3 regions of the Variovorax endophyticus genome follow, and region 3 is predicted to be linked to each of the others. Evidence: predicted binding sites of a transcription regulator. Region 3 holds the regulator's gene; each other region holds the start of a gene.

The links. Region 3 encodes sigma-54, which starts transcription at its own class of promoters, with help from an activator protein. Its sites were predicted from a motif close to TGGCANGNAANCTGCTTT; they were not measured.
Region 1: a site for sigma-54 is predicted at 2,852-2,869, ahead of KV106_RS20325 (TorF family putative porin). Genes of this name have one in related genera too.
Region 2: a site for sigma-54 is predicted at 5,562-5,579, ahead of KV106_RS10590 (ammonium transporter). Genes of this name have one in related genera too.

What each region holds. Positions count from the first base shown of each region.
Region 1 is NZ_JAHUTH010000015.1:59,978-66,689, forward strand. Features, by position in the region: gene KV106_RS20315 (ammonium transporter) at 76-1,497, opposite strand; gene glnK (P-II family nitrogen regulator) at 1,527-1,865, opposite strand; gene KV106_RS20325 (TorF family putative porin) at 1,930-2,808, opposite strand; gene KV106_RS20330 (YifB family Mg chelatase-like AAA ATPase) at 3,023-4,561, shown strand; gene KV106_RS20335 (cysteine hydrolase family protein) at 4,615-5,157, shown strand; gene KV106_RS20340 (serine/threonine-protein kinase) at 5,174-6,712, opposite strand, start outside.
Region 2 is NZ_JAHUTH010000006.1:264,290-271,001, forward strand. Features, by position in the region: gene KV106_RS10565 (class I SAM-dependent methyltransferase) at 1-418, shown strand, start outside; gene tfpB (type IV pilus assembly ATPase TfpB) at 423-2,213, shown strand; gene KV106_RS10575 (tripartite tricarboxylate transporter TctB family protein) at 2,374-2,859, shown strand; gene KV106_RS10580 (tripartite tricarboxylate transporter permease) at 2,873-4,384, shown strand; gene KV106_RS10585 (sulfite exporter TauE/SafE family protein) at 4,441-5,199, opposite strand; gene KV106_RS10590 (ammonium transporter) at 5,617-6,712, shown strand, end outside.
Region 3 is NZ_JAHUTH010000005.1:262,923-269,634, reverse strand. Features, by position in the region: gene lptB (LPS export ABC transporter ATP-binding protein) at 1-433, shown strand, start outside; gene KV106_RS09150 (RNA polymerase factor sigma-54) at 464-2,053, shown strand; gene KV106_RS09145 (phospholipase D family protein) at 2,064-3,656, shown strand; gene KV106_RS09140 (LysE family translocator) at 3,666-4,310, opposite strand; gene KV106_RS09135 (YceI family protein) at 4,333-4,974, opposite strand; gene KV106_RS09130 (YceI family protein) at 5,008-5,592, opposite strand; gene KV106_RS09125 (cytochrome b) at 5,589-6,200, opposite strand; gene KV106_RS09120 (ATP-binding response regulator) at 6,270-6,712, opposite strand, start outside.

The DNA of each region.
Region 1 (6,712 bases), on a different contig from region 3:
GGTGGCGGACCGCGGGTCCCTTCCTCTGGAGCGAGGAACCCGCGGTGTCCTTGTCGCGTGTCGGAGAGGTTCCGATCAGCGGTTGTAGGCGGTTTCGCCGTGCGACGAGATGTCGAGGCCTTCGCGCTCTTCCTCTTCGGTCACACGCAGGCCGAGCACCAGGTCGGCGATCTTGAAGGCGATGAACGCCACGACGCCGGACCAGACGATGGTGAACAGCACGCTCTTGATCTGGATCCAGACCTGGGCGCCCATCGAGAAGGTGTCGGGGGTCAGGCCGCCGGTGCCGCCGAGGCCCTGGGCCGCGAACACGCCGGTCAGGATGGCACCCAGGATACCGCCCACGCCGTGGACGCCGAACACGTCGAACGCGTCGTCGGCACCGAGCATGCGCTTGAGACCGCCCACGCCCCAGAGGCAGACCAGGCCGGCCAGCAGGCCCAGCACGATCGAACCCATCGGGCCGACGAAGCCGGCGGCGGGGGTCACCGCGACGAGGCCGGCGACGGCACCCGAGGCGGCACCCAGCATCGAGGCCTTGCCCTTGTGCAGGCTCTCGCCCAGGATCCAGGACAGCGCGGCGGCGGCGGTGGCGAGCACCGTGTTCACGAAGGCCAGGCCAGCGGCGGCGTTGGCGGCACCCGCCGAGCCGGCGTTGAAGCCGAACCAGCCGACCCACAGCAGCGAGGCGCCGACCATGGTGAGCGTGAGCGAGTGCGGCGTGAAGGCTTCCTTGCCGTAGCCCACGCGCTTGCCGACCATGTAGGCACCGACCAGGCCGGCCACGCCGGCGTTGATGTGCACCACGGTGCCGCCCGCGAAGTCGAGCGCGCCGTCCTTGCCGAGCAGGCCGCCGCCCCAGACGATGTGGGCCATCGGCACGTAGGCGAAGGTGAACCACAGCACCGAGAACAGCAGCACGGCCGAGAACTTGGCGCGTTCGGCGAAGGCGCCGACGATCAGCGCCACGGTGATGGCGGCGAAGGTGCCCTGGAACGCGACGAACACGTACTCGGGGATCGTCGTGAGCGCGCCGAAGGTCTCCTGCGTCACGCCCTTGAGGAAGATCTTGTCGAAGGTACCGACGAAGCTTCCTTCACCCGTGAAGGCGAGGCTGTAGCCGTAGATGGCCCACAGGATGCTGATCAGCGAGAAGATCACGAAGACCTGCATCAGCACCGACAGCATGTTCTTCGAGCGGCCCAGGCCGCCGTAGAACAGCGCGAGGCCGGGGATGGTCATCAGGATCACGAGCAGCGTGGAGGTCAGCATCCAGGCGGTGTCGCCCGAATCGACCTTGGGTGCCGGTGCCGCGGCCGGCGCGGCGGGAGCGGCAGCAGCCGGCGCGGCTGCTGCGGCGGGCGCTGCAGCCGGTGCCGAGGCCTCGGCGGCCGGCGCCGACGCGGCAGCGGCGGGCGCGGGCGTCTGCGCGAAGCCGGTGGTGCCGGCGGCAAGCACGCTCAAGCCGAGCGCGAGGGAGACAAGCAGTTTTTTCATGGACGTTGTTCTTTCGGGCCTGGACTCGATCAAAGGGCTTCGCGGCCCGTTTCGCCGGTGCGGATGCGCACGACCTGCTCGAGGTTGTAGACAAAGATCTTGCCGTCGCCGATCTTGCCGGTGCGCGCGGCGCCCTCGACGGCTTCGATCACGCGCTCGACGAGGTCATCCGAGACGGCCGCCTCGATCTTGACCTTGGGCAGGAAGTCGACGACGTACTCCGCGCCGCGGTAGAGCTCGGTGTGGCCCTTCTGGCGGCCGAAGCCCTTGACCTCGGTGACGGTGATCCCCTGCACGCCGATGGCCGAAAGCGCTTCGCGCACTTCGTCGAGCTTGAACGGTTTGATGATGGCTGTGACCAGCTTCATGGGTTGCTCCTTTGGATGGAAAGAATTCGCGCGGCAGCATGGGCCGCGCCTCGTTGTGTGCCGCTTACAGCGTCTTCGTCAGCGTGAGGATGAAGCGCGGCTTGTTGGGCGAGTAGACCTCCTGCACCGTGTAGAAGCCGAAGTCGTACAGCGGGCCGGCCGCGACATTGAACGCGTTCTTCTTGTTCGCGCCCTGCACCGAGCCGGTGAGCGTGAGACCGCCGCCGAAGTCGTAGGTGGCGCCGACGTTGTAGTCGACGTAGTTCTTCGCGGCCGTGTTGTGGCGGATGTCGCTGGAGAAGCGGGTGAAGCCCACGGCGGCCTTGAGCGTGACCTTGGGCACGATCTCCTTGCTGTAGCTCAGGTTCAGGTAGCCGGTGTTGCGGCCCTTGAGGCCCGAGCCCGCCTTGTTGCCGGCGTAGCCGAAGTAGTCCTTCGACACCGTGTGCGAGTACTTGGCCGTGAACGAGCCGAAGGTTTCGTTCGAATAGGTGGCCGCGCCGTACAGCTCGGTGGTGTTGCCGGCGGTGTTGCCCGGGTAGATGTAGGTCAGCGCACCGACGTCCATGTCCAGCGGGCCGGCCTTGAACTTGTAGCCGCCGTACAGGTCGACCTCGACGCTGTTGCCCTTGAGCCAGTTGACGCTGGAATTCCAGTTGCCGACGTAGAAGCCGCTCTCGCCGAAGGCGTAGTCGAAGCCGCCCTGGATCGCGGGCTTGAGGCCACGGGTCTTGGCGTAGTCGTCCCGGCCGATCATGTCCTGGTCCTGGCCGCGGAACTTGTAGTTCGTGGTCAGCGAGATGTTGGCCGTGATCGGCGAGGTCGCGGGGGCCGCGGCAGGCGCCGCCGCAGCGTCTGGGGTGGCCTGCGCCAGGGCGGCGCCCGACGTGGTCAATGCGGTGGCCAGGACGATCAGGGCCTGGGCGGCGGAACGGTGCGTCATCGGGAACTCCTCGCAAGTAGTGTTGTGGAACCTGATGACCCTCAAAGCAGGGAGCGTGCCAAAGTGCACATCCCCCGGCGACCGGTTGAAGCGCCCTCCCGGGAAGAAGCCAAAAATAGTTACAAGCGCAAGGCTTTGTGGCTTGCACTGAAAAAAGAACAAGACGCCCGCGACGACCGGAATCGGGCGCACCAATATAGGGAGGGAGTGAAGGATGAGTCTGTCTTTGGTGCAAAGCCGCGCCTTGCTCGGGCTGGAAGCGGCCAGTGTCACGGTCGAGGTGCATCTGGCCAACGGCCTGCCGAGCTTCACGCTGGTCGGGCTGGCCGAGACCGAGGTCAAGGAGGCGCGCGAGCGCGTGCGCTCGGCCATCCAGAACGCCGGGCTGGAGTTCCCGCACAACAAGCGCATCACCGTGAACCTGGCGCCGGCCGACCTGCCCAAGGATTCGGGCCGCTTCGACCTGCCGATGGCGCTGGGCATCCTCGCGGCCAGCGGCCAGATCGAGGGCGCGCGGCTCGCGGGGCACGAGTTCGCGGGCGAGCTCTCGCTGTCGGGCGAACTGCGGCCGGTGCGCGGCGCGCTCGCGATGGCGCTCGCGCTGCACACGCGCGGCATCGCCACCCGGCTGGTGCTGCCCGCGACCAGCGCCGACGAGGCCGCGCTGGTGCCCGGCGGCGAGGTCTACGGCGCCAGGCACCTGCTCGACGTGGTGCGGCGCTTCCTGCCGGCCGATGCGCAGGCGGGCCTGGAGGCGGACGACGAGGGCTGGTCGCGCGCCCATGCGTCCGCGCAAGCCGATGCCCCCGCCTATGCCGACATGGCCGACGTGAAGGGCCACGCGGGCGCCAAGCGCGCGCTCGAGATCGCCGCGGCCGGCGGCCACAGCCTCCTGATGATGGGCGAGCCGGGCTCGGGCAAGTCGATGCTGGGCCAGCGCTTCGCCGGCCTGCTGCCGCCGATGCGCATCGACGAGGCGCTCGAGAGCGCGGCCATCGCGAGCCTGGGCGGGCGCTTCTCGACCGAGCGCTGGATGCACCGGCCGACCGCGTCGCCGCACCACACCTCGAGCGCGGTGGCGCTGGTGGGCGGCGGTTCGCCGCCGCGGCCCGGCGAGATCTCGATGGCGCACCACGGCGTGCTGTTCCTCGACGAGTTCCCCGAGTTCTCGCGCGCCGCGCTCGAGGCGCTGCGCGAGCCGCTCGAGACCGGCAACATCACCATCGCGCGGGCCGCGCGGCGGGCCGAGTTCCCCGCGCGCTTTCAACTCGTGGCTGCGATGAATCCGTGCCCCTGCGGCTTTTTGGGCGCCCCCACGAAAGCCTGCCGCTGCACGCCCGACCAGGTGGCGCGCTACCAGCGCAAGCTCAGCGGCCCGCTCCTGGATCGCATCGACCTGCACATCGAAGTGCCCGCGATCTCGGCGCCGCAGCTGCTCGACGCGCCCGCGGGCGAGACCACCGCCGCCATCCGCGCGCGCGTGGTCGCCGCACGCGAACGCGCGATCGAACGCCAGGGCCGACCCAACCAGGCGCTGCAGGGCGCCGACATCGACCGCCATGCGTCGCTCGGCGACGAGGCGCGCCGCTTCATGCACACGGCCGCCGCCCGGCTCGGCTGGTCGGCGCGCAGCACGCACCGCGCGCTCAAGGTTGCGCGCACCATCGCCGACCTCGCGGGGGCACCGGTCATCGAGACGGCGCATGTGGCGGAGGCGGTGCAGTACCGGCGGGCGCTGCAGAAAGGCCTGTAGCGCCCCGTGCATCGCTTAGAGTGCGGCGCAATCCCGCTCACTCCAGGCCCGCCATGACCGATCGCGCCCTCCTCGTCATCGACATGCAGAAAGGCATGCAGGAGCCCCGCGCGGGCCGCCGCAACAACCCCGGCGCGGAAGCCCAGGTGCAGCGCCTGCTCATGCACTGGCGCACCACCGGCCGCCCCGTGGTCCATGTGCGCCACATGTCGCGCTTCGCCGATTCGGTGTTCTTCCCGGGCCAGCCGGGCGCTGAATTCCAGGACGCGCTGGCACCGCTGCCCACCGAGCACGTGGTCGAGAAGAACGTGACCGATGCCTTCGCGCACTCGGGCCTCGAGCGCTGGCTGCGCGTGCGCGGCATCGAGGCACTCGTGGTGGTCGGCGTGGCCACCAACATGTCGGTCGAGGCCACGGCGCGCAGCGCCAGCTGCCTCGGCTTCGCGGTCACGGTGGTGTCCGATGCCAGCTTCGCCTTCGACCGCGCGGGCATCGACGGTGCAACTTTCGACGCGGAGCAGGTCCACGCGATGGCGCTGGCCAACCTGCAGGGCGAGTACGCCCGGGTGGCGGCGACGGCCAGCCTGCTCGGCTGACCGCCGCCTTCGCCCCTTACTTGAACTCGTGGCTCACCACCGGCGCCGACTTGCTGTCCTGCACCGTCACGCGCTGCCGGTAGACCTCGAGGTCGCCGTTGCGCACCTCGATGTTGTAGATGCCGGGGCGCAGCGACAGCGACTTGAGCGGCGGGCTCACGCCGCGGTCGGCGCCGTCGACGAAGACCTGGCCCCAGGGCCGGATGTTGAGCGTCACGCGGCCCATGCCGGCCGCGGCGCCCGGCACGGGTGGAACCGCCGTGCCGCCCGCGACCGGGGGCACGGCACCCGGCGCACCCGGCACGCCGGGCGTGCCCGGCGGCACGGTGCCCGCCAGCACCGGCTGCGTGGAGGCCGGCTGCGCGAGCCGGTTGAGCTCGGCGATGGCATTGCGCGCGTCGCGCGCATGCGGGCCGCGGCGGTAGCGGCGCAGGTAGGCCTCGTAGCCCTCGCGCGTGTTCTCGGCCTGCGCGAGGTTCCAGTCCTCGGCCTCGCTGATCGCCAGCGCGGGCTCGGGCGGCGGGCTCGCGGGCGGTGACGCGGGCACGTTGTCGAGCGGGCTCAGCGCGCCGTTGCTGCCCGGCGCGGTGGCCGGCGGCACGGCGATCGGCGAATTGCCGGCCGTGGGCGCGGCCGCGACGCCGCCGCCATCGGCCGCGGGCGGCTGTGACGCGGCCGCCACGGCGGCCGAGGCTGGCGCGGCCGGCGGCATCACGGCCGGAGGCGAGGCCGGGTTCGACATCGGCGCGCCCGGCGGCGGCGCCGGCGGTGCCATCGCGGTGGAAGTGGGCGGCGGCGACTGCGTGATGCGCAGGCCGATCCAGCTGCCGACGGCGATCAGCGCCACCACCAGCACGCCGACCACGCCCCAGCGCGGCAGCGAGGACTTCTTGTTCGCGGGCCGCCGCGCGCTCGGCGCGCGCGCGGGCGGCTCGGCCGGCGGCGGCACGGGCGCGGCCGGCGGCAACGCATCGAAGGGCGCGGGCGCCGAGACCGGCACGTAGGGCTCGGCCGGCGGCGCGACCGGCACCGCGGGCACGATGGGCGCCACGGGTGCTGGCGCCGCGAGCCCGCTCACGTAGATGTCGCCGAGCTTGGCGAGCCCGAGTTCGGCCGCGAAGGCCGCCACGGTCTGCGTGCGGTCCTTGCTGTGCACGGCCAGCGTGTGGTCGACCGCGGCGCAGAAGGCCGGGCTCAGGTCGGGCCGGTTCATGCTCGCGAGCGGCACGTAGGCGTCCTGCACGCTGCGCACCACGGCCGAGGGCGGCGGATGGCCGGTGACGGCGCGGTAGAGCACCGCGCCGAGCGCGTAGAGGTCGGTCCAGGCACCCTGCAGCAGCGTGTTGTCGTCGGCGTACTGCTCGATCGGCGAATAGCCCGACTTCACCATCACCGCGACCTCGTCGACCAGGTCGGCGATCGACTTGCGCGCGGCGCCGAAGTCCAGCAGCACCGGCAGGCCGTCCTGCTGGATGAAGATGTTGTCGGGCGCGATGTCGCGATGGAAGCAGCCGCTGCGGTGCAGCGTCTCGAGCGCGCCGAGCAGCGGCCCGAG
Region 2 (6,712 bases), on a different contig from region 3:
GCGCGTGGTCATCGCCGACGCGGCCGAGGAGATCCGCCGGCCCGAATGGCAGGGCACGGTCGATGCGCTGCAGGTCGATCTCTACGACCACGAGGCCGCGGCGCCGGTGCTCGACAGCGAGGACTTCTATGCCGACTGCCGCGCGCTGCTCACCGAGGACGGCGCGATGACGGTCAACCTCTTCGGCCGCTCGTCGAGCTACGAGCGCAGCCTCGAGAAGATCCAGGCCGCCTTCGGCGCCGACGCGGTCTGGGCCTTCAAGCCGACGCGCGAGGGCAACACGGTGGTGCTCGCGCAGCGCCAGCCCAGCCGGCCCAAGCGCGAGGCGCTTGCCGAGCGTGCCCAAACCATCCAGACTCGCTGGGGCCTGCCCGCGCCCAAGTGGCTGCGGGTCTTCAAGCCGGTCCTTTCCATCTGAATCCATGAGCGCCGTTCCCGCTTCCGCCGCACCGGCCACCCGCCCCGAAGGGCCGCTCGAGCTGCGTCGCCTGATCGAATGGCTGGCCGCCGACGGCGTGATCTCGCCGATGGAAGCCAAGCGCACCATCGCGCGCTGCGCCCAGGCCGAGAGCCGCCAGCATCCGCTGGTGCGGCTGGCCAATGTCGCGATGACGCGCGAGAGCGACAGCAAGCCGCTCGACCTCGAGACGCTCGCGCAGTGGCTCGCGGGTCGCGCGGGCCTGTCCTATCTGCGCATCGATCCGCTCAAGGTCGACGTGGGCAAGGTGGCCGACACCATGAGCGCGGCCTATGCCGAGCGCCACAAGGTGCTGCCGGTGCAGGTGCTGCCCAACGAGGTGGTGGTGGCCACGGCCGAGCCCTTCCTCACCGACTGGATCTCCGAGGTCGAGCGCCAGTCGCGGCGCACGGTGCGGCGCGTGGTCGCGAACCCGGCCGAGATCCAGCGCTACACGGCCGAGTTCTTCGCGCTCGCGAAATCGGTGCGCGCGGCGCAGAAGGCCGGCGGCAACACCGGCGGCGCGAGCTTCGAACAGCTGGTCGAACTCGGCAAGAGCAACAGGCAGCTCGACGCCAACGACCAGAGCGTGGTGCAGGTGGTCGACTGGCTGTGGCAGTACGCCTTCGACCAGCGCGCGAGCGACATCCACCTCGAGCCGCGGCGCGACCAGGGCGTGATCCGCTTTCGCATCGACGGCGTGCTGCACCCGGCCTACCAGATGCCGATGGGCGTGATGAACGCGATGGTCGCGCGCATCAAGCTGCTGGGCCGCATGGACGTGGTCGAGAAGCGCCGCCCGCTCGACGGCCGCATCAAGACCCGCAACATGCGCGGCGAAGAGATCGAGATGCGGCTGTCGACCCTGCCCACGGCCTTCGGCGAGAAGATGGTGATGCGGATCTTCGACCCCGACACCGCGGTCAAGGACCTCGACGCACTGGGCTTCGCGCAGCACGATGCGCAGCGCTGGGAGCAGCTCGTCACGCGGCCCAACGGCATCATCCTCGTGACCGGCCCGACCGGCTCGGGCAAGACCACCACGCTGTACTCCACGCTCAAGCGCGTGGCGACCGAGGAGGTCAACGTCAGCACGGTGGAAGACCCGATCGAGATGATCGAGCCCTCGTTCAATCAGACGCAGGTGCAACCGCAACTCGATTTCGGTTTCACCGAGGGCCTGCGCGCGCTGATGCGCCAGGACCCGGACATCATCATGGTGGGAGAGATCCGCGACCTCGCCACCGCCGAGATGGCGGTGCAGGCCGCGCTGACCGGCCACCTCGTGTTCAGCACCCTGCACACCAACGACGCGCCCAGCGCCATCACGCGGCTGATGGAGCTCGGCGTGCCTTCGTATCTCATCAATGCGGTGATGCTGGGCGTGCTCGCGCAGCGGCTGGTGCGCACGCTGTGCCCGCACTGCAAGCAGCCCGACGACGGCATCACGCGCGAGAAGCTCGAGGCCATCGTCAAGCCGTGGCAGATCACGGGCTCGGTGCGCGCCTACAAGCCGGTGGGCTGCGTCGACTGCCGCATGACCGGCTACATGGGCCGCATGGGCCTGTACGAACTGCTGAGCATCAGCGAGACCTTCCGCGCCGAGGTCACGAAGGAGCCCAACCTCGCCGCGCTGCGCCGCCAGGCCGTGGTCGACGGCATGCGGCCATTGCGCCTCGCGGGCGCATTGCGCGTGGCCGAGGGCCTGACCACGATCGAGGAAGTGCTGAGCGCGAGCCCGCCGCTCGACGCTTGATGTGTCCCGGCGCAGCCTCGCGCCGAACACGAACTACCTACATTCGAGGCGCCCCGTGCACCGGGGTTATCCCTAAGTTCTCGATAGGTGGAACCCACATGAGGCTGACTTCCACCTGACTCCACAATCCCGCATCGAAATTTGTTCGAGGAGACTGTTCGTGAAAATCAAGAGTCAGAAAGACTTTTTCTCGGGCCTGATGTTCACCGTGGTCGGGGTCGCCTTCGCTTGGGGCGCCACCAACTACAGCGTGGGCACAGGCGCTCGCATGGGCCCCGGGTACTTCCCGCTGGTGCTCGGCATCCTGATGGCGGTGATCGGCCTGGGCATCATGTTCAGCGGCCTGACCGTCGAAACCACCGACGGCGAGAAGATCGGCAAGTGGGCCTGGAAGCAGGTGGTGCTGATTCTCGGCGCCAACCTGATGTTCGGCATCCTGCTCGGCGGCCTGCCGAGCATCGGCCTGCCGGCCATGGGGATGATCATCGCGATCTATGCGCTGGTGATCATCGCGAGTCTCGCGGGCCACGAGTTCAAGCTGCCCAGCGTGCTGATCCTGGCCACCGTGCTGGCCGTCGGCAGCTACGTGGCATTCATCTGGGCGCTCAAGCTCCAGATCCAGGTCTGGCCGACCTTCATCGGCTGAGGACGCAAGCACCATGGAACTCTTTCAAAATCTCTCGACCGGCTTCGGCGTCGCGTTCACCTTCACGAACCTGCTGTACTGCCTGGTCGGCTGTATCCTGGGCACGCTGATCGGCGTGCTGCCCGGCATCGGCCCCGTCGCGACCATCGCGATGCTGCTGCCCGCGACCTACGCGCTGCCCCCGGTGTCGGCCCTGATCATGCTGGCCGGCATCTACTACGGCGCGCAGTACGGCGGCTCCACCACCGCGATTCTCGTGAACCTGCCAGGGGAGTCATCCTCGGTGGTGACAGTGATCGACGGCTACCAGATGGCGCGCAAGGGCCGGGCGGGGCCGGCGCTTGCCGCGGCGGGCCTGGGCTCGTTCTTCGCGGGCTGCGTGGGCACGCTGATCCTGGCCGCCTTCGCGCCGCCGCTGACCGAGCTGGCCTTCAAGTTCGGCCCGGCCGAGTACTTCTCGCTGATGATCCTGGGCCTGATCGGCGCCGTGGTGCTGGCTTCGGGCTCGCTGCTCAAGGCCATCGCGATGATCGTGCTGGGCCTGCTGCTGGGCCTGGTGGGCACCGACGTGAACTCGGGCGTGGCGCGCTTCAGCTTCGACATCCCCGAACTGACCGACGGCATCGGCTTCGTGGCCATCGCCATGGGCGTGTTCGGCTACGGCGAAATCATCGCGAACCTCTCGCGTCCCGACGAAGAGCGCGAAGTGTTCACCGCCAAGGTGAAGGGCCTGTTCCCGACCAAGGAAGACTTCAAGCGCATGGTGCCCGCGGTGCTGCGCGGCACGGCCCTGGGCTCGGCCCTGGGCATCCTGCCCGGCGGCGGTGCGCTGCTGGCGGCCTTCGCGGCCTATGCGCTCGAGAAGAAGATCAAGATGCGTCCGGGCGAAGTGCCCTTCGGCAAGGGCAACATCCGCGGCGTGGCCTCGCCCGAGTCGGCCAACAACGCCGGCGCGCAGACCTCCTTCATTCCGCTCTTGACGCTGGGCATCCCGCCCAACGCCGTGATGGCGCTGATGGTGGGCGCGATGACGATCCACAACATCCAGCCCGGCCCGCAGGTGATGACCAGCAACCCCGAGCTGTTCTGGGGCCTGATCGCCTCGATGTGGATCGGCAACGCGATGCTGATCATCCTGAACCTGCCGCTGATCGGCATGTGGATCAAGCTCTTGACGGTGCCCTACAAGTTCCTGTTCCCGGCGATCGTGCTGTTCTGCGCCATCGGCGTGTACTCGACCAACAACAACACCTTCGACGTCTGGATGGTCGCGATCTTCGGCTTCGTGGGCTACCTGTTCCTCAAGCTGCGCACCGAGCCGGCCCCGCTGCTTTTGGGCTTCATCCTCGGCCCGATGATGGAAGAGAACCTGCGGCGCGCGCTGCTGCTGTCGCGCGGCGCCTGGAGCGTGTTCGTCACGCGGCCGCTGTCGGCGGGCCTGCTGGTGGCCGCGGCGCTGCTGCTGGGCATCGTGCTGCTGCCGGCCGTGAAATCGAAGCGCGAGGAAGCCTTCGTCGAGGATTGAGCGCCACCGCGCCGTTCGACTGAGCAAAGGCCCCGGTGTTCGCCCCGGGGCCTTTTCTATTTGAGGAAGGCGTCGTACGCGGTCTTGAGGATCAGCGCGCTCACCACGACCATGAACACGATCCGCACGAAGCCCGCGCCGTGCCTGAGCGCCACGCGCGTGCCGATCAGGCTGCCGGCCACGTTGGCGACCGCCATCGCCAGCCCGTAATGCCACCAGACATGGCCCTTGAGCGCGAGCAGCAGCAGCGCCGCGCCGTTGGTGAGCACGTTGATGACCTTGGCCGAGGCCGAGGCGTTGAGGAAGTCGTAGCCCATCCAGCGCACGAACAGGAACACCAGGAAGCTGCCCGTGCCGGGGCCGAAGAAGCCGTCGTAGACGCCGATGCCCAGGCCGATGCTGCAGGCCGCGAGCGTCTCGGCGCGGCCGGTGAAGCGCGGCGCGTGGTGACGCCCCATGTCCTTGCGCGCGAGCGTGTAGAGCAGCACCGCCAGCAGGATGGCCGGCAGCGCGCGGCGCAGGAAGTCGCCCGGGAACTGGGTGACGCCCCAGGCGCCGGCCAGCGCGCCGCAGAAACCGGCCAGCGCGGCCGGCCACAGCGCGCCCCAGCGCATCTGCACACGCTGGCTGAACTGCGCCGCCGAAGCGGCCGTGCCCCAGATCGACGCGCTCTTGTTGGTGCCCAGCAACGTGGCCGGCGGTGCCCCGGGGAAGGCGGCGAACAGCGCCGGCACCAGGATCAGTCCACCACCGCCCACGATCGCATCCACGAACCCCGCGAGCAGCGAGGCCGCGGTCATCAGCCACATTTCCATGGCTGCGATTGTCGCACTGGAATCACTATCAAAAGAGTAGCAACCAATGGCGACGCAGCCGACTCTCCGGCTGCTTTTCAAGGCAAGAAATCGGGGCGCCGATGCGAAAGCGACAGGCAAAAAAAAGCGCCGACCAGCGGCGCTTCTGAATTTTTCAACCCGGCTCTCGGATGTAGCCTTTTGGATGATTGTTCTTGTCGATCGGGAATTTGTCTCCTCGGCCCTCGGCAGCACGAGCAGGGCCCGTTCGCGAGTGGCTGGACTTTAGGGGGTGCACCGCCGCAGTGCATTGGGAATTACCCGCTTTGCCTTACTTTCGCGCACGGCGTAGCAAACCAAAGTGTTTCACGCAGTTAACGATGTGGCACGACTTGTGCACAGAGCCCGGGACCACCACTCCAAGAAGAGACCGCCCCCATGGCCCTGGTACCGCAAGCCTCCATCAGCGCCGCGGACACCGCGTGGATGATGACCTCCACGGTGCTGGTGCTGCTGATGACGCTGCCGGGCATCGCGCTCTTCTATGCCGGCATGGTGCGGCGCAAGAACGTGCTCGCCACCATGGCCTGCGTGGTCGCCATCGCCGCGGTGGTGTCGCTGACCTGGTTCGCGCTCGGCTACTCGCTGGCCTTCACGCCCGGCTGGCCCTGGCTCGGCGGCACCGGGCGCTTCTGGTTCGCGGGCTTCGACTACCTGAAGGACGCCGGCACGCTGGCCGTGAGCCACGTGGCGCCCAACGTGCCCGAAACGGTCTACGCGATGTTCCAGCTGAGCTTCGCGATCATCACCACCGCGCTGGTGCTCGGCGCCTTCGTCGAGCGCATGCGCTTCTCGGCGGTGCTGTGGTTCGCGCTGCTGTGGAGCGTGCTGGTCTACGCACCGATCGCGCACTGGGTCTGGGAGCCCGGCGGCTGGCTCACGCAGATGGGCGCGCTCGACTTCGCGGGCGGCTCGGTGGTGCACGTCAATGCGGGCGTGGCGGGACTGGTCTGCGCCTATGCGCTGGGCCCGCGCCGCGGCTACGGCCGCGAGCCCTTCGAGCCCTACAACCTGGCCTTCACCATGGCCGGCGCCAGCCTGCTGTGGGTGGGCTGGTTCGGCTTCAATGCGGGCTCGGCGGTGGCGGCCGACGGGCGCGCGGGCCTCGCGATGCTGGTCACGCACGTGGCGGCCGCCGCGGGCGCGGCGAGCTGGATGATCGCCGAGTGGACGGTGCGCCGCAGCCCCTCGCTGCTGGGCCTGTGCTCGGGCCTGGTCGCGGGGCTGGTGGCGATCACGCCGGCCGCGGGCTTCGTCACGCCGCCCTCGGCGCTGGCCATCGGCGCCATCGCCGGCCTGGCCTGCTACTGGGGCGCCACCGGCCTCAAGCGCCTGCTGGGCGCGGACGATTCGCTCGACGTGTTCGGCGTGCACGGCATCGGCGGCATCGTGGGCGCGCTGCTCACGGGCGTGTTCGCCGACAAGGCCATCTCTGGCGCCAGCGGCAACGTGCTGACGCAGGCGATCGCGGTCG
Region 3 (6,712 bases):
CGAGCCCGACGCCAACGGCCGGCCGCAGGCGCTGTCGAAGCAGCGCATGGAAGAGCGCCTGTCGGAACTGCTGGCCGACCTGCGCGTCGACCACCTGCGCGATTCGCCCGCGCTCGCGCTGTCGGGCGGCGAACGCCGCCGCGTCGAGATCGCGCGCGCGCTGGCCACCCAGCCGCGCTTCATCCTGCTCGACGAACCCTTCGCCGGCATCGACCCGATCGCGGTGATCGAGATCCAGCGCATCATCAGCTTCCTGAAGGAACGCGGGATCGGCGTGCTCATCACCGACCACAACGTGCGCGAGACGCTGGGCATCTGCGATCACGCCTTCATCATCAGCGACGGCCATGTGCTGGCACAGGGCACGCCCTCGGAGATCGTCGACAACGCCGAAGTGCGCCGGGTCTACCTGGGCGAGCACTTCCGCATGTGATGACCCTCGCGCCAGCCATTTCCTGAGGGCATGAAACAAGGCTTGTCGCTGCGCGTTTCGCAGCATCTCGCGCTGACGCCTCAGCTGCAGCAGTCGATCCGACTGCTGCAGCTCTCCACGCTCGAACTGAGCCAGGAGGTCGAGCAGATGCTCGACGAGAACCCCTTCCTCGAGCGCACCGCCGAGGAAGCCGCGCGCGAGGAATTCGGCCTCGACGCCGCCGACACGCCCGCGCCGCGCGAGGACACCGAGCGCGAGGCCGAGAGCGACTACGCGGGCGCCGCGCCCTCGACCTCGACCACGTCCACCGAGACCGCCTCGTCGTCCGAGGCCGAGCCGGCCCTCGACTCGCCCGAGCGCGAGCCCGACTGGGAAGGCGACGGCACCGTCGACATGGCGCCCGACGACAGCGAGTGGGGCAGCGACGCGCCCGCGCGCAACAACAGCAGCACCGGCGACGACGAGCGCGCCGATGCCACCGAGCTCGCGCGCAGCCAGGAATCGCTGCAGTCCTTCCTGCACCGCCAGGCGCTGAGCCTGCGGCTCAACGAGAACGACAGCGCTGCGCTGCGCTTTTTGATCGAGTCGCTCAACGACGACGGCTACCTCGAGGATTCGCTGCCGGCGCTGGCCTCGGGCCTCGCGGGCGACGACAACGACCAGTTCGACGAGCTGGTGCACCACTTCCAGGTCGCGCTCGGCCTGCTGCAGAGCCTGGAGCCCGCGGGCGTGGGCGCGCGCGATCTCGGCGAATGCCTCGCGATCCAGCTGCGCGCGCTGGCCGACGAAGACGAGACCGAGGAAGAAGAGCTGGTGCGCAAGACCGCGCTCGCCATCTGCAAGCAGCCGATGGAGCTGCTCGCGCGGCGCGACTTCAAGCGCCTGGCCACGCTCACGCGCACCAACGAGGAACTGGTGCGCTCGGCGCTGCAGGTCATCGCGCGCCTGGAGCCCAAGCCGGGCCGCCGCTTCGTCGACGTCGAGCGCAACATCGTCATTCCCGACGTGATCGTCACCAAGACCGGCCGCGGCACCAACGTGAAGTTCCGCGTCATGCTCAACCCCGAGGTGATGCCGCGGCTGCGCGTGCACGACATCTATGCCGGCGCGCTCAAGTCGCACAAGGGCGAGGGCAGCCAGGCGCTGTCGCAGCGGCTGCAGGAGGCGCGCTGGTTCATCAAGAACATCCAGCAGCGCTTCGACACCATCCTGCGCGTGAGCAACGCCATCGTCGAGCGGCAGAAGAGCTACTTCGTGCACGGCGAGCTCGCGATGCGCCCGCTGGTGCTGCGCGAGATCGCCGACGAGCTCGGGCTGCACGAATCCACCATCTCGCGCGTGACCACCGCCAAGTACATGGCCACGCCCTTCGGCACGGTCGAGCTCAAGTACTTCTTCGGCTCGGCGCTGGGCACCGAGACCGGCGGCAATGCCTCGAGCACCGCGGTGCGCGCGCTGATCAAGCAGTTCGTCGGTTCGGAGAGCGTGAAGAAGCCGCTGTCGGACAGCCAGATCTCCGAGATGCTCAAGGAGCAGGGCATCGAGTGCGCGCGCCGCACCGTCGCCAAGTACCGCGAGGCGCTGCGCATCGCGCCCGCCAACCTGCGCAAGGCCCTGTAGAAAGCCGCCGATGGCCCGACGCCTGCTGTCTGGGCTCTGGATGTCCGCCCTCGCGGCCACGCTGCTGGCCGCCGGCTGCGCCTCGTTGCCCGACGAGGCCCCGCGCACTCCCACCAAGGCCATCGCCGTGTCGAAGGACACCGCGCTCGGGCGCATCGCGCTGGCCGCGCAGCCCGACCCCGACCTCAGCGGCTTTCGCCTCATGCCCGGCGGCGACTTCGCCTTCGACACCCGCATCCAGCTCGCGCGCCGCGCCCAGCGCACGCTCGACGTCCAGTACTACCAGATCGAGAACGACGAGACCGGCCGCTACCTGCTGCGCACCCTGCGCGACGCCGCGCAGCGCGGCGTGCGGGTGCGCGTGCTGATGGACGACCTCTACACCGCGGGCGAGGACGAGCTGCTGCGCGGCTTCGCGGCCACGCCCAACGTCGAGCTGCGCCTGTTCAACCCCTTTCCGGCCGGCCGCGGCAGCCTGCTCGCGCGCTTCACAGCCTCGCTGTTCGACTTCAGCCGCGTCAACCGGCGCATGCACAACAAGCTGTTCATCGCCGACGGCGCGATGGCGGTGGCGGGCGGGCGCAACATCGGCAACCAGTACTTCCGGCGCACCGCGGGCGAGAACTTCATCGACCTCGACACCTTCGTGACGGGCGCGCTGATCCCGCGCCTGGGCAGCCTGTTCGACCAGTACTGGAACAGCCCCTACGTGCGGCCGGTCGAGTCGGTAGTGGCGAGCGCATTGCCTCCCGACGAACTGCGGCGCCGCTTCGAGGCCGCCACCGGCCCCGACACCACGCCGCCGCCGCCGAAGCCCGCGCCCAACGACCTGCTGGGCTACGGCCCGATCGCCGAGGACCTCGATGCCGGCCGGCTCGGCCTGATCTGGACCACTGCCGAGGCCTATGCCGATTCGCCCGACCGCGTGATCGGCAAGACCGCCTCGTACGGCGGCGTGCCGCTGCTCGACGTCGACAGCGTGCGCTACAACGTGGTCGAGCAGATGCGCCGCGCGCGCAGCGAGGTGACCATCGTCTCGCCCTACCTGATCCCGGGCGCTGCGGGGCTCGAGGTGATGAACGAGATCCGCCGGCGCCAGGTGAAGATCAGCGTAGTGACCAACTCGCTCGCCGCCACCGACGAGCCGCTGGTGCACACCGCCTACCGCCGCTACCGGCCCGAGATGCTGCGCCTGGGCGCCGAGCTCTACGAACTCAGCACCAACCGCACCCGCCGCAGCGTGCGGCTGGGCCTGTTCGGCACCTCGGTCGGCCGGCTGCATGCCAAGTCGGCGGTGATCGACCGGCGCATCCTGTTCGTCGGCTCGATGAATTTCGACCCGCGCTCCGAGGTCCACAACACCGAGATCGGCCTGTTCATCCGCAGCCCCGAGATGGCGCAGCAGGCGCTGAAGCTGCTCGAGGTGCTCAAGCAGCAGGGCGCCTACAGGCTGCGCTTCGCAGAAGGCAGCGACTCGCGCCTGGAGTGGGTCAGCGAGGAGGCCGGCAAGACCACGGTGCTGAGCGAGGAGCCCGACTCGGGCTTCTGGGATCGCACCATGCTCGAACTGCTGGCGCCGCTGACGCCCGAGAGCCTGCTCTAGGAATCGGCCTCAGGTCCCGCGCACCGCCGACCACACCAGTCGCAGCCCCAGCAGTCCCATCACGCCGCCGGCCGCGCGGTCGATCCAGGTCTTGTAGCGCAGGTAGGCCGAGCGCGGCGCCGCCGACGACAGCGCGAGCGCGACGATGGCGTACCAGCCGGTCTCGATGCAGAAGATCACGGCCGGCACCGCGAGCGCCAGCACCAGCGGCACCTCGCGCGGCAGGAAGGCCGCGAAGATGCTCGCGTAGACCACGGCCGTCTTCGGGTTGCTGACCTGCGTGGCCAGTCCGAGCAGGAAGGTGCGCTTGCCGCGGCCGCCCGAAGCGGCGGGCGTGCCCGCCTCCGGCGCCATCGCGAGCGGCTGCCGCGCGCCGCGCCAGATGCGGATGCCCAGGTAGACCAGGTAGGCGCCGCCGAAGCCCTTGATCGCGAGGTAGAGCGCCGGCACCGCGAGGAACGCGGCCTGCAGCCCAGCGAGCGCCGCGATCGCGAACACCAGCCCGCCCGCGCCCATGCCGAGCGCGGCCGCGAGGCCGTCGGCACGCGAGGCCACGGCCGTGCGCGCCACCATCACGAAGCTCGGGCCCGGGCTCATCGCGCCCACGGCCATGGCGCCGGCGATGCCGAGCAGGGAAAGGGTGCTGTCGATCATCGGGAGTGCTCTCTTTCGGAATTCATTGCTGCACGTTGACCGCCTCGACCTGCACCAGCAGCTTCACCTTGTTCTCGAAGCCGAAGTTCAGTCCCCAGGTGATGCCCCAGTCGCTGCGCTCGACGGTGGTCTCGAAGTCGCCGCCGCAGACCTGGCGGTTGATCAGCGGGCTCAGGTAGCAGTTGAAGCGCACGGCCTTGAGGGTGACGGGCTTGGTCTGCCCCATCAGCGTGAGCGTGCCGGGCACCTCGGCCACCTTGTCGCCGCTGAAGGCGATGCGCTCGGCGACGAAGCGGCCGGTGGGGAATTCGGCGACGTTGAAGAAGTCCTTGCTCTGCACGTGCCGGTTCAGCAGGTCGACGCCGGTGTTGATCGAGCTGATGTCCATGGTGATGTCGACCTTGCCGCTGGTGCCGGTGGCATCGATCTGCACCGAGCCGTCCTTGGTGCTGAAGCGGCCGCGGTTGGTGGTGGTGCCGTAGTGGCCCATCTCGTACATCACGAAGGTGTGGGTCGGGTCGACCACGTAGCTGGCGCCCTTGACCGGGCCGCCCGCGGGCTTGGCCGCGACGGGCGGGGCGGTGTATTCCTGCGCGGCGGCAAGGCCGGACGCGGCGAGCGCGAAGCCCATCAGGGCGGCGGGAAGCAGTGTCTTGTTCTTCATGGCGAATGCTGCATGCGGGAGAAATGTGAAGGGTCAGGGCGCGCCGAGGCCGTCGACGACCAGCTTGAAGCGCACCTGCACCTCGTTGGCGATCACCGAGGTGTCGGTCCATTCGCCGTCGCCGACCTTGTAGTCGATGCGCTGCAGCACGAAGCTGCCGCTGGCCACCGACTGGCCGTTGGCGGCCGGCGCGATCGTCACGGGCACGGTCAGCGGCCTGGCGATGCCCTTGAGCGTGAGCTTGCCGGCCATCTCGAAGCGGCCGTCGCCGAGCGCCCTGATGGCCGTGGTCTGGAAGCCGGCCTGCGGGAAATGCGCGGCATCGAACCATGGCGCCTTGGGCAGCTCGGCATCGGTCATCGGAATGCCGAAGGCCGCGCTCGCCGTGTCGATCTGCAGCGCCACGCTGCCGCCCTCGGGCTTCCTCGGGTCGAAGGCGATGCGCGCGTCGAACTTCCTGAACGAACCCTCGACCGGCACGCCCATCTGTTTGCTCACGAACACGATCTGGCTTTTCTCGGGCACCAGCCGCGCGAGGGGCGGCTCGGCATGGGCCGCCGGAAGGAGGAGGGTGGCGAGCGCCAGCGCGCCGTGCCAGCGGTGAAGAAGGGAAGTCATGCGTCGGGTTTCCTGGAAGTCGACGACGGCCCGGGCCACATGCGCCGCAGCAGGCCGTCGCGCGCGATCCACTGGTGCTTGACGACGGCCGCCACGTGCAGCACCGAAATGGCGGCCAGCAGGTAGGCGCCGGCCCGGTGCAGCGGCTGCAGCCAGTGCTCGGCGAGCGCGCGGTCCACGGGCACGAAATCGGGCAGCGGCAGCACGCCGAACCACACCACCGGCACGCCGAGCGCCGAGCTCTGGGCCCAGCCCAGCAGCGGCACGGCGAAGAACAGCAGGTACATCAGGCGGTGGCTGGCCGTGCGGCCCGCGCGCTGCCAGCGCGGCATGGCGGCCCGCACGAAGCCGGGCAGGCCGGGCGGCGGATGGCCGAGGCGCCACAGCAGGCGCACGGCGGACAGCAGCAGGATCGCGATGCCGGTCCACTTGTGCCAGCTGTAGAAGCGCACGCGCTGCGGCGAGAACGGCAGCCCGGTCATGTACAGGCCCAGCCCGAGCGCGCCGAGGATCAGCAGCGCCAGCAGCCAGTGCAACCCGATCGCGACCGGCGTGTAGCGGGCGGCCTTCGGTTCGGCGAGGGTCGGGGCGGAGGGGGCGCTGGGCATCGGCGGGCGGGCCGGCATCGGAGATGGCGCGCAGCATAGCTCGGAACGCCGCGCCGGGTGGCGCGGGGCTCAGCGCTGCGCCCGCCGCAGCAGCGCATGCAGCTCGGCCGGCTGCACCGGCTTGCGCAGCGCATGCCAGCCACGCTCGTTGGCCAGCCGCTGCGTGGCCTCGTCGATGTCGGCCGACACCAGCGAGATGGCCAGCGCGGGCTTGAGCTGCTGCAGCCGGGTGGCCAGCGCGATGCCGTCGAGCGCGCCCGGCAGCCGGATGTCGCACAGCGCGAGGTCGAGCGCCTGCAGGTCGGCCAGCGCCAGCGCCTCGGCGGCACTGCCGTAGACGCGCGGCTGCGCGCCCCACTGGCGCAGCAGCGACTGCAGGCTGTCGGCGACCACGGCGTTGTCCTCGACCACCAGCACCGCGAGGCCGGGGCGCAGCGCGGGCGCGGCATCAGTTGGCGGCTTGAGGGCGGCCGGCGCCGGCGGCGCGGCGTCGGCGGGCGCGGCCGCGAGCT